Linked DNA regions of Cohaesibacter sp. ES.047. The protein of the gene in region 2 binds, or shares a complex with, the protein of the main gene of each other region. Links are inferred from orthologs where the notes say so. Each region holds a gene or a part of one and is shown on either strand. Other genes may lie near its edges.

Region 1 (3,329 bases), 1.4 Mb from region 2 along the record:
TTTTCAGGCGGAACAAACACGCCGTCTGCGGCAACCTCACGATTGTTGATCAGAACCGAGCCGCGGCTTTGGCGTTCAATGCCCGCAGCAATGCGTAACAGCGTCGTCTTGCCGGACCCGGATTGACCAAGCAGGGAAACCACTTCTCCCGGCTCGATAGAAAAGGCAATATCGCTAAGAACCTCTTTTTCATCAAAGCTTCGGGAGATCGAATCGAAACGCAGTCCAGCAGCAATCGACGCTGCCGCGGTCCCTCGGTTGCCCCATCTGGAACCCCAATCCATCGGTCCTTCTTGCACGCCCATTCCAATCCCTTCACTGTCTTCTAAAGGCAACTCTTATCCTGTCCTCGCTGACAAACTCAATGGAAACTTTCGTCTTTTGGGTGGGAGCGTAAACAACCGCTATGGTTTCTCATCTTCAAGCGCGACGGCCTCAAGCGCCTCAAGATCCTCAATCGGGTCTTCATCAGGCGCGAGATCCTCATTGTCATCCGGCTCAGGCATGGAGAAGGCCGGAGGCAGGGCAGAATCCAGCATTCCCGCGCCCTTCAACTCCTCAATACCCGGCAAATCCTTGATCGATTCGAGATCGAAATGAACAAGAAACTGATCGCTCGTACCATAGGTGACGGGACGTCCGGGAACCCTCCTACGTCCGCGCACACGCACCCATTCGGTCTGAAGCAACACGTCCAGCGTTCCGCGCACCGTCGACACGCCGCGGATCTGTTCCATTTCTGCGCGGGTGACCGGCTGGTGATAGGCGATGATTGCAAGGGTTTCCAGAGCCGCGCGTGACAGTTTCTTCGGCTCCAGAGCTTCGGCCTGCATGAGAAAGGACAAGTCCTTGGCCGTGCGAAACAACCACTTGTTTTCGATCTGGATGAGATTGACCCCGCGGTCGGCATAGTCCTTCTGCAATTGCGCCAACAGCGCCACGACATCAATGTGATCGGGCATCCGTGCGCTGATCTCAGACAGGCTCAGCGGCTCGGCACTGGCGAAGAGAAGGGCCTCCAACATGCGTTTAAGCTGCAGGCGGGCTTCACTGGCCAGAGCGATAAGCTCGTCGTCATCGCCGATTTCCAGCGCCTCGGTTTCGTCCTTGCTCATCCCTCTCCCCGTTGCTTACCGCGCATATAAATCGGGCCAAATGCATCCGTCTGCCGCAATTCCAACTGCCCTTCTCGCACCAGCTCCAGCGCAGCGGCAAAGCTGCTCGCTGTTGCGGTGACACGCACATCACGCAGCTTAAGATAGCTGCGCAAGATCTCATCAATCGGCGTCCAGTCGGCCAATCCCCCCACCAGACGGACCAGCACATCCCGCGCCTCCTGCAAGGACCAGACCTCACGTTTGCGGACATGAACGAGCGACACCGATTGCCGTTGCCGCAGCCCGGCATAAGAGGTCAGAAGATCATAAAGCGTTGCTTCAAAATGCGGCTTGCGATTGAGTGACATGTCTTCTGGTGCCCCGCGCAGGAAGAAATCCTTGCCGCATTGCTCTCGCTGCATCAGCTTGGCTGAAGCCTCGCGCATTGCCTCTAGCTTTCGCAGCCGGAAGGCAAGCAGCGCCGCGAGTTCCTCACCACTGGGCTCATCCTCGTCTTCCATATCCGGTATGAGAAGGCGCGACTTCAAGTAGGCAAGCCAGGCTGCCATCACCAGATAGTCCGCAGCCAATTCGAGCCTTAAAGCCTGCGCTTTTTCAATGAAGGCAAGATACTGATCCGCGAGTGCCACCATGGAAATCTTGGTCAGGTCGAGCTTCTGCTGCCGAGCAAGCGCCAACAGAAAATCCAAAGGCCCCTCGAAGCCTTCGACGTCAACGATCAGCGTCGGCTCGCCAATCCCGGCCTTGGGAACCAGATCAATGCCTTGCATATGAGTCCAGCTGTCAGGCTGCGCAAGATCCTCTTTTGACAAGGAACCCGGCACGACCTCGACCTCAACGACCTTTGAAGCCTTGTCCTTGGGGGAATCGGTGCTGGGATCGTCCGTGTCTGACATCATCCATCCAGATCAGCAGAGAGCGACTCATTCGCACGCACCAAAGGTGCGCATGGCTTGTCGCAGGAGCCTAGCGCCAAACGCTCCATGATCCAAGCAGGCAAACAAAAAACCCGGCTGAAAAGCCGGGTTTTAAGTGCATCAACTGAGCGAGGCCTACTTGCGGGCAACCAGACAGTCGCCGCCGGCAGCCTTGATCGAACTACAGAAGCTCGTCGCGCTGGCCCGGTCCGCAAACGAACCGACACGAACGCGGTAGTAGGTCCCACGTTCACCCAGATCAGCCTCCTTGATATCAGGCTGATAGCCAGAGAGAACGCTTGGAAGCTGTGCCTGAATGCTGGCATAGCTTGCCCTTGCCTGGTCTCGCGAGCGCTGGGATGTAACCTGAACCGTATATTGCCCATTGGCCACATTGTTGATCGGCACCTGTGGCGTCGGCGCCTGCAGCGTCGGCGTATTGCCCGGAGACAGCACAAGCGGACCAGAATTGGTCTGAGCGTTCTGATTTGTCTGTGGTGCAACCGTATTCTGAACAGCCTGCTGCGTGCTTTGAGCGGCCTCTTGCAAGGCAACGAGTTCAGCCGGTTTGGACCGCGGCAACGGAGCCGTCGCGGGCGCGGTTGTCAGATCAGGCTGATTGTTCGCACCATTCACGTCAGAATTGAGGGTTTGCTGCAAAGCAGACTCGGACGGGGTCGCCTGCAGCAGGGGATTAGTCTGTGCAGTCCCGGACTGGTTGCTCTGCGGCACGATCGTTCCATCAGGACGAACGATGACCGTACGAACTTCCTTGGGAGCGATCGATCCCGGATCGGCTGGGTTATTCGACTTGCCCGAAGACATGTCGATGACCCTTGGAGATTGACCATTGTTATCAATCGCCATCGGCGTTTCCGTCGCCGGCATCATGCTGCTCGGCGCTTCGTCGGTCTCGGTTCCATCGATCCGGTTGTAAACGGTCTTGTTCTGATGCGGCACGACCTTGCCGCCCGGATCCTCAGGGGCTTCCTTGACAGGATCGGTATCCGCAGTGATCACTGGCGTTTCGGTGCTGCCATTGTCACCACCAAAGAAACTCCAAGCAGCGACACCACCGAGAAGAACAACCGCGACCGCAGCCACGATGGGCACCAGCTTCTTGCGGCTTTTCTCGCGTCTCTGGGCAGCGGCAGCAGAAGCCGCAGCGGCGGCTTCGACATCGGCAGCGGAATACTCATCATCATGGACATAGGGAGACCCTTCCATGGCCGCCTGCGCCACCGCCGGGTCCGCATAGGTTCCATGCGCATAATCTGACTGATAGGCCGGATCA
Region 2 (8,465 bases):
AAAAGTGGATCGACAAGACCGTTACTAACTTCGACACCTCTCACTGGGGTGTTGCAGCTCAGATTGATTACGAAGTAGTTGATAACCTGAACGTTATTGGTCTTGTTGGCTACCAGAAAACCGACTACTCTTCGGCTTCTGGCGTGAAAGACTGGGACGACGTACGCGCTCGCCTCAAAATCATTCGCACTTTCTAATCTTGGCTTAATCGCTTAGATTACGAAACGCAGGTTTCGAGGCCCCGGAGAGTTTCTCTCCGGGGCCTTTTGTATTTGAGAGCCACGACGCGACAGGATGTCTCATCCATATCGTCTTCAGATGCCGCTGAGACTCAACTTTTGTAATTTTCTCTTCACTTCGTCAAACATTTGGAAACCCACGCCTTCTAAGCTTGGACTCAATTCCATTTCTTCATGGACACCGCGCTGTAGGTAAGGCAGGCATGAGCGAAGTTGAAACTCTCAGGGATCCGCAGGCTTTACGCGCTGCGAACATCAATCCCGACACGCTACTGGCAACTGATTATCTGAATCACTTCAATGAAGTACTCATGCTGATCGAGATGCTGCCAGCAATGCCGGATTGCGCCGAGGACGTGTTTTCATGGCAGCCAATGAGCTATGCCGACTATTTCGAGCAATCCACCTTCAAGGAAAAGACCCTCGCCATTGAGCTTTATGACGAGGTTTCACCTGAGGTGAAGAAACTCTTTGAGGATCTGATCGGGAGAATCGATGAAAATGTCTTCGGGTTGATCGAGCGAATTTCGAATTTGAATGGCGATCTTTCAGGCGCGTCTTATGAGAGCCTCGCCTTTTCAGCCTCGACCGAGATCCGGCCATTGATCGACAAAGCCAGTGCGCTGGTGAATGCAAGTGCTGGTACCACGGACTGGATGCTTGCCATTGATCATCCGACTGCTCAGGATGAAGTCGACCGCCTTTTTGACTAATGCTGGTCCGACTGCTTTCGTCGTGACCTGCCGTTGGTCTTTTATCCATCCAGAGCCTTAAATAGACTTGGATTGAGACAAGGTTATTCCATGGCGACGTCACGCTCCTACCCCGACCATCCGTTTCTCGGCGTAAGTGCTCTTATACGATCCGGAGATCACGTGCTTCTGATTGAACGGGGCAATCCACCCCTTGCGGGCGAATGGAGCCTGCCAGGTGGCACGGTGGAGACCGGCGAGAGTCTTGAAGAGGCAATCCAGCGCGAGATTCTTGAAGAAACAGGTCTCGATTTCACGCCCAAGGGTGTTGGAGAACTGGTTGAAGTCATTCTCCACGATGAAGAAGCACGCTGTAGCCGTCATTTCGTCATCGCGGTCTTTGTCGGTCACCCATCGGCTCTGGATCTTCCCCTGCCGATCCTGTCAGCGGGCGATGATGCGCGACAAGCATTGTGGGTGCCGCTTGATCAGGTCAAAACCTATCCCCTGACTGACGGCACCATCGACGTCATAAACCGCTTGGTAAATGGCGGGAAACGCATCTACCTGCCCGCGTGAGAAGCCAAGCGCAGCCACACTGAAGCCTGATTCACCCACGCTCAGCACTAAAGCGCGGCCGTCGACCAAGGATCAGGCCTCATCTTCCTGCACGATCCATGGCTCCTTGAGCGCGGCTTCCTCCCATTGCTGCCAGGCAGGCAGGGCTTTCATCGCCTTGCGATAGCGACCGAACACGTCGCTATCGCTCAATGCATATTTCTCGAACCGATTGATGACAGGCGCGTACATGGCATCGATGGCGCCGAAATCGCCAAACAGAAACGGACCGCCCGATTGATCAAGACATTCGGACCAGATCTGTTCGATTCGCTCCACATTCTTGACAACAGCGCCTGCACTGTAGGGATCAAGGTCAAGGGCCTTGATCTCTCTGCGCATGTTCATCGGACACGACCCACGAAGACCAAAGAACCCGCCGTGCATTTCAGCGGCAAAGGCTCTGGCCTTGGCCCGGTCCATGACGTCTTCGGGCCACAGCGATGCTTCGGGGAACAGATCCGCCACCACTTCCAAAATCGCGAGGGATTCGCAGATGGTGACCGTCTCAGCTCCTTCCTGCTCGACTCGCAAGGCCGGCACTTTCTTGGTGGGAGAGAATTCGATGAAATGGGCGTGCCCCGTCGCCTCGTCGAATTGCAGCAAATGCTCGGTGAAAGGGATGCCCTTCTGCGTCATCGCAATCCACGGCCGAAAGGACCAGGAAGAATAGTTCTTGTTGGCTATATAGAGCGTCAATTTGAGATCGCGAGACTCTGGCCGAGACATGAAAGCACCTTTGGGTTTGGATGTTTTCCATAGATTAGGCAAGAATTCAGACCATGACAACTTCTGAGCGCAGTCTCCAGACGATAGAATAGAGATGTTGAGGTGGCCGATAGCGGCACTCAGGCCCGGTCGACAGAAGGGTGGCCGGGGGGCACGGTGGCGAGAGCTGCTTTCTCGTCATCATCGCTGATCAACTCCTCGGCCGCCTCCAGATTGACAGACACCAACTGCGAAATCCCGCGCTCTGCCATGGTGACACCAAACAGGCGATCCATGCGGGACATGGTGATCGGGTTGTGCGTGATGGTGACAAAGCGGGTTTCGGTCAACTGGCGCATTTCCAGCAGCAAGGTGCAAAAACGCTCCACATTCGCATCGTCGAGCGGTGCGTCGACCTCATCAAGCACGCAAATCGGCGCAGGATTTGTCAAAAAAACCGCAAAAATCAGCGACATAGCCGTCAGCGCCTGCTCGCCACCAGACAACAGTGTCATGGTTTGCGGCTTCTTGCCCGGCGGTCGTGCGACAATATCGAGACCGGCTTGCAAAGGGTCATCCGCTTCGGTGAGCTGCAATTCGGCCTGACCGCCACCAAACAATTTGGAGAACAGCGACTTGAAGTGTTCGTTGACCACTTCGAACGAGGCAAGAAGGCGCGCACGGGCTTCCTTGTTGAGGTTGAAAATCCCATTTCTGAGCTTCTTGATCGCCTCAATGAGATCATCGCGCTCGGTTTCCATGGTGCTCAGTTGATCGGAGATTTCGGTTGCCTCTTCATCGGCGCGCAAGTTCACGCCTCCGAGCCGCTCGCGTTCGTTGCGCAGGCGCTCAAGCTTGCTCTCGATTGCCGCCATCGCGGGCAAGGGAGCGCCTTGCTTGAGGCCAGCCAGCCCGAACGTCGCGGCAGGGGCGCAATCAAGCGCTTCGGCGATCTGTCGCGTCAGTTCCTGTTTGCGGCTTTCGATGCCCTTCACGCGTTCATCGGCGCGGCTACGCGCTTCCCTTGTCGTGCTCAGCCCTTCCATGGCGACCTTGGATGCAACATCAGCTTCCATCGCCGCGCGTTCGGCTTCGGCGAGAGCATCGCTGGCTTCTTTCTGGATTTCCTCTGCCTTGGCAATCCCGGAGAGAAGCGACCGCCGCCGCGCCGCAAAATCGTCTGGCGCATCCTCAAGAGCAGAGATTTCCTTTTCTGTCTCCTGAAGGCGTGCATCGAGCGTGGCAATCTGGGCGTCCGCATTTTGCGCGCGGGCCACCCAGCTTGACCGCTCCCGTTCAATGGCCTCAAGGCGCCGCTGCCGCATGTCGGTCTCGCGGGTCAGTCCCTGAACATTGGCGCGGGCTTCTGCAACCAGACTGCGGGTTTCCGACTGGACGAGGCGCGCCTCATCTCGCTCGCGTTGCAGATGCGCAAAGTCCGGTAAATCCTGCAGCTGTTGTTCCGCCTCATACAGCACCGCGCGGGCTTCTTCCTCATCCTCAACAAGGCGCTCAAGCGTCGCTTCGAGCGTCGCTTTTCTGGCCAGCAACTGATTGGCATCCCGTTCTGCACGGGACAGTGCATCTCTCAGGAGTGAAAGGCGTTTCTGGGCATCACGCCAGCGGTTGCGGGCGGTCTGTTCCGCCTTGGCGCTGTCAGCAGCCGCATCCTGCTTTTCCTGAAAGGCCCTTCGCGCCATCTCCAATTGGTCTTGTGCTTCTTCAAGCCGCCCTTCCAGTTCCTCCAGCCGGTTTCTTTGCTCTAGGCGCTGAGCGGCCGAGGTTGGTGCACCGGCTTTCATGACAAGGCCATCCCACCGCCACAGATCTCCTGCAAGGCTAACCAGACGCTGACCGGGCTTGAGGAGCGGTTGCATGCCGGCGCCATCGCTGGCGGCAACGATGCCAATTTGATTGAGGCGGCGCGTGACGCGATCCGGCCCGGCAACCATCTCAGCGAGCCTAGGCAAATCATTCGGCAGATCGGGATCATCATCAAATGGCGGTAGCTCGTCCCAGTGACGGGCAGCATTGGCATCAAGAGCCGCATCAAGGTCGTCCCCGAGCGCGGCTGCCAATGCGGTTTCATAACCGGCCTCGACCTTCAAGCGAGACATCAAGGTTGGAAAACGGGTGTCTTCACCGGACTGGACAATTCTGGCCAGGGTGCGGGCTTCGGTGTCAAGGCGGTTGAAAGCGCTCTCGGCATCGGCGCGGGCGCGGCGAGCCTCGGTTTCGGCCTCGCGCATCTCGGCCACGGCAATGGATGCGGTTTCGGCCGCGGCTTCAAGAACCTCAAGCTCTTCAGATGCTGTCTCAACCTCGGCACGGCGTACATCGAGATCGCTGTCACGATCGAGCTCATCACTCACCTTGTCCAGATCCCGGCGGCTTTGGGCCGTCTGGCTTGCAAGACGGGCAACCCGCCCCCGGGCCGCTTCGGTCGCCTGAGCCATCTGGCGGGCCGTACCTTCCGCCTCGGCCAGACGAGCGGTCAGGTCGCTTGCATGGCTTTCGGCCTTTTGCAGCTCCGCTTCAGCATCGGCAAGCGCTTTCTCGGCCTCAAGTCTGGTTGTGCCCGTGGCTTCTTCCTCGGTGACCAGCTGTGCCTTTTCCTCATCAAGAGCGGCCAACAGGTCGGCATTCTCGGTGACCAACTGCTGTTCGCGCGCGCGGTCTTCCTTCAATTGCTCCACGCGGCGCGTGAGATCGACCATCTTTTCCTTGACGCGCTGTTCTTCTCCGTCCAGTTCGCGTGCGGCCAGCGTCAGCCGCTGGAGGGCTGCGGCCTTTTCCGCCTGTTTGTTACGCAAGTCCGGCAATTGATGTTTTGCGACGGCTTCTTCACGCGCGGCGGCTGATTGCTGCGTTGTTGCTTCTGCTACAGCGAGATCGGCGCGGCGCAGTTCCTCTTTCGCCTTTTCCTCATCGCTCATCACATCGCGCCAGCGCAAATGATAGAGCGTGGCCTCTGTGGAACGGATATCAGATGAAAGATTGCGATAGCGGTTGGCCTGGCGGGCCTGTCGCTTCAGACCCTCAAGCTGGGTCGCGATCTGCGCCATAATGTCTTCAAGACGCTCAAGATTGCCTTCTGCCGCCTTCAGACGCAGTTCTGCTTCGTGGCGGCGCGAATGCAGCCCCGATATGCCAGCGGCCTCTTCGAGCAGGCCGCGGCGCTGTGTCGGCTTCTGGCTTATGATCTCGCCAATGCGCCCCTGCCCGACCAGCGAGGGTGAGCGCGCGCCCGTCGACGCATCCGCAAAGAGCAACTGCACATCACGAGCACGTACGTCTTTGCCATTGATCTTGTAGGCCGAGCCGCTCTCCCGCTCAATGCGGCGGGAAATCTCGATCGCATCCTCATCATTAAAGCCCGCAGGCGCGGTGCGGGCCGTGTTGTCCAGAAAGACGGTCACTTCGGCGGTATTGCGCGCCGGTCGATGGGTCGATCCGGCAAAGATCACGTCATCCATCCCCGAAGCACGCATGTTGCGATAGCTGTTTTCGCCCATCACCCAGCGTAGAGCCTCGACAAGATTGGACTTGCCGCACCCATTGGGCCCGACCACACCGGTCAAACCCGGATGAATGATGAAATCCATCGGCTCGACAAAGGATTTGAACCCAAGCAGCCGCAGCTTCGTGAAAATCATCAGACACCTCTCCCGGAAGAGGGCGTGGCTGCAATCAGGCGGCAGGGCACCAACGACAAAAGGCGTGCCAACGACCCTGACCGGACCATTTGACACGCCTTGAGAACTTGGTCGATGCGGAACCGACCAATTCGATTAGAGCAGTGGTTCCAAAATTTTGTCGAACTCCTCAACCGACATGGCTCCGACATGTTTTTCGCCGTTCACAAAGAAAGTCGGCGTGGAATCAACCTTGAATTCCTCATGTCCACGTTCCCGCACTGCCGTGATATCGTCCAGCAGTTTTTGGTTGGTGAGACATGCCTTGAAGCTCTCCTGTGTAAAACCTGCCTGTTTCGACATGATTTCCAGCTGCTTTACAGGATCGTCCGAAAAGGCCCAGGTGCGCTGGGTATCCAGCAACAAGCTGATCATCGGCTCGGGATTGCCACTGGGTGCGCAACGGGCGAGCATGGCCCCGGCTGCAGCAAGTGGATCCAACGGGAACTCGCGCAGGATGAAGCGGATCTTGCCTGTCTTGATATATTTCTCATCGACATGCTTGAAGGTGGTCGCATGAAAATTGGCGCAATGACCGCACGTCAAAGAGAAATACTCGATAACGGTGATCGGTGCATCGTCCTGACCGAGAACGACGTCTTCCAGATTGCCCTTTTCAAGGAGCTTGTCCTGATCAAAGCTCTCAGCAAGGGCTGGTGCGGTTGACAGCGCAGGCAGGCTGGCGAAGGCTGCGAGCCCTAGCGTTAGTCGGCTGCCGGTCGCCAAAAGATCTCTACGCGTGATGGCCATGTTCTGTTCCTTGTCATCGTTGTCTTTTACGCTCGGTGAACTTGGGCGCATCATAGCGAGATTGGCCCTCTTCGTCCTCTTTGTTTGCTGACACTTCAATCACATTTTGGCGAATAAAGGGCAAGATCCTGACTGAGATATTCACCTTGCGGATTTGTAATGTTTGATTTTTCGAACCTATGATTGGACTTGCGATAAGGAAAAGGGCGATCTCCGAGATAGAAATCACCCTTCGAGTTTGTTAGGGGACTGTTTTTCTTAACTAACGCTGAGCCCAACACGGACGTTGCCGCGTGTTGCGTTGGAATAGGGACAGACCTCATGGGCTTTCTCAACGAGGCCTTTGAGCTCTGCCTCATCAACACCCGGGGCTTGGACTTCGAGATCTACATCGATTGCGAACCCGGCACCGCCGTCTGCTGGATTGGGGCCAATGCCAACGCTGGCCGTTACGCTCGCGCTGTCATCCAGTTTCACCTTCGCCTGGCTTGCGACCAGTTTCAGGGCACTGAGGAAGCATGCGGCATAGCCTGCTGCAAACAACTGCTCGGGATTGGTGCCCGGGCCGTTGTCGCCGCCCAGTTCCTTGGGAGTGCTCAGAACAGCTTCGAGCTTGCCATCAACGGATTTTGCGGTGCCTTCACGGCCACCGGTCGCTGTTGCGCTGGTCTTGTACATGATCTCCATGAGATAACTCCTTCAGTTGGGTGGCTTAACAATCACCGGAAAACGTCACCAGATATTTTGTTATTGCGATAACTATTATATTAAAGAGATAGTGACGCTGCTCCGATCTGTCAACCGGTCCTTGCAATTGCTTTTCATGGCATCACCTAAATGTGAGCATCCAGTAGATTGCCGCGCAGGCGGGCCAGTGTCTCACGCAAATGGATGAGATCGTCAACCGCCATCGCGCTGGCGTCCAGCACGCACGGTCCAATTCCAGCGGCCTTTTCACTCAGCGCATGCCCTTTTGCCGTGAGATGGATATCGAGCGCGCGTTCATCACTCTTGCTCTTTTCACGCGTTATCAGGTCATCCTCTTGCAGACGCTTGAGCACAGGCGTCAACGCCCCCGATTTCTGGCCCAGTCTGGCGCCGATCTGCTTGAGTGTCAGGCCATCCTTCTCCCACAGGATGAGCATCACAAGATACTGCGGATAGGTCAGGCCAATCGGATCCAGCAGTGGCTTGTAGAGCTGAGTCATGGCGAGCGACGCAGAATAGAGTGTGAAGCAGAGCTGTTCATCCAGAGGCAAGGGGTGCTTCATTTCAGCGCTGTTTTTATTCCGGGATGACATTGGCAAATCCTGTTTTAGTTATCGCACAATTTAATGGGCGCTTGGTCGAAAGACAAGCCCGAGCCTGCCAATCCGCGAGCCATCTTCAAATCCGGAGCTTGGAGATGAAAGGTGTGGTATCATGAGACGCAACCGGGCTGTTTCATGTATCAAGCATTTTCCGGATCAATCGAAGGGGGAGAGCCAATTATGTCTTTCAAGAAAAGTCCAAAGTCCGCACGGCAGCGCCTCTTGATGTATTTATTTGCCATCGCGTGGACCGGCTGGCAGGGCACGTTGGAGGCACAGGCCACATCGGGACCGGGATGTCTTTACGTGGTCAATGTTGCCAATTGGGACGCGCTCAATATGCGCGCAAGACCATCTGCAAAATCCCGGATTGTCGACTATCTGAAGCCCGGCCAGCATGGCATCATTCGCCTTGAAAGGCCTTGCGTGCCCCTCTCACGGCCTTGGGCACAG

What was found. Proteins that work in one complex are often made in the same cells at the same time.
Region 1: the proteins of CPH65_RS13440 (region 2) and CPH65_RS19680 are in contact, whole or in part, in a crystal structure (PDB 3ZGX), measured with the Bacillus subtilis proteins. The link is inferred for Cohaesibacter sp. ES.047 from one-to-one orthologs.

What each region holds. Positions count from the first base shown.
Region 1 is NZ_LT907844.1:4,291,652-4,294,980, forward strand. Bases 1-2,986 are described here. They hold CPH65_RS19680 (ScpA family protein), read right to left. Parts: upstream 1,889-2,986; coding sequence 1,112-1,888; downstream 1-1,111. Other genes in these bases: CPH65_RS19670 (ABC transporter ATP-binding protein), read right to left, coding at 1-284; scpB (SMC-Scp complex subunit ScpB), read right to left, coding at 405-1,115; CPH65_RS19685 (SPOR domain-containing protein), read right to left, coding at 2,171-2,986. In the rest of the region: more of CPH65_RS19685, read right to left, coding at 2,987-3,329. UniProt on the Bacillus subtilis protein: Participates in chromosomal partition during cell division. May act via the formation of a condensin-like complex containing Smc and ScpB that pull DNA away from mid-cell into both cell halves.
Region 2 is NZ_LT907844.1:2,935,690-2,944,154, reverse strand. What follows is about bases 2,198-6,298. They hold CPH65_RS13440 (chromosome segregation SMC family protein), read right to left. Parts: upstream 5,914-6,298; coding sequence 2,398-5,913; downstream 2,198-2,397. Other genes in these bases: CPH65_RS13435 (DsbA family protein), read right to left, coding at 6,049-6,298; CPH65_RS13445 (glutathione S-transferase), read right to left, coding at 2,198-2,278. In the rest of the region: CPH65_RS13460 (porin), read left to right, coding at 1-197; CPH65_RS13455 (hypothetical protein), read left to right, coding at 443-952; CPH65_RS13450 (NUDIX hydrolase), read left to right, coding at 1,043-1,510; more of CPH65_RS13445, read right to left, coding at 1,583-2,197; more of CPH65_RS13435, read right to left, coding at 6,299-6,702; CPH65_RS13430 (organic hydroperoxide resistance protein), read right to left, coding at 6,961-7,389; CPH65_RS13425 (MarR family winged helix-turn-helix transcriptional regulator), read right to left, coding at 7,536-8,003; CPH65_RS13420 (SH3 domain-containing protein), read left to right, coding at 8,193-8,465. UniProt on the Bacillus subtilis protein: Required for chromosome condensation and partitioning.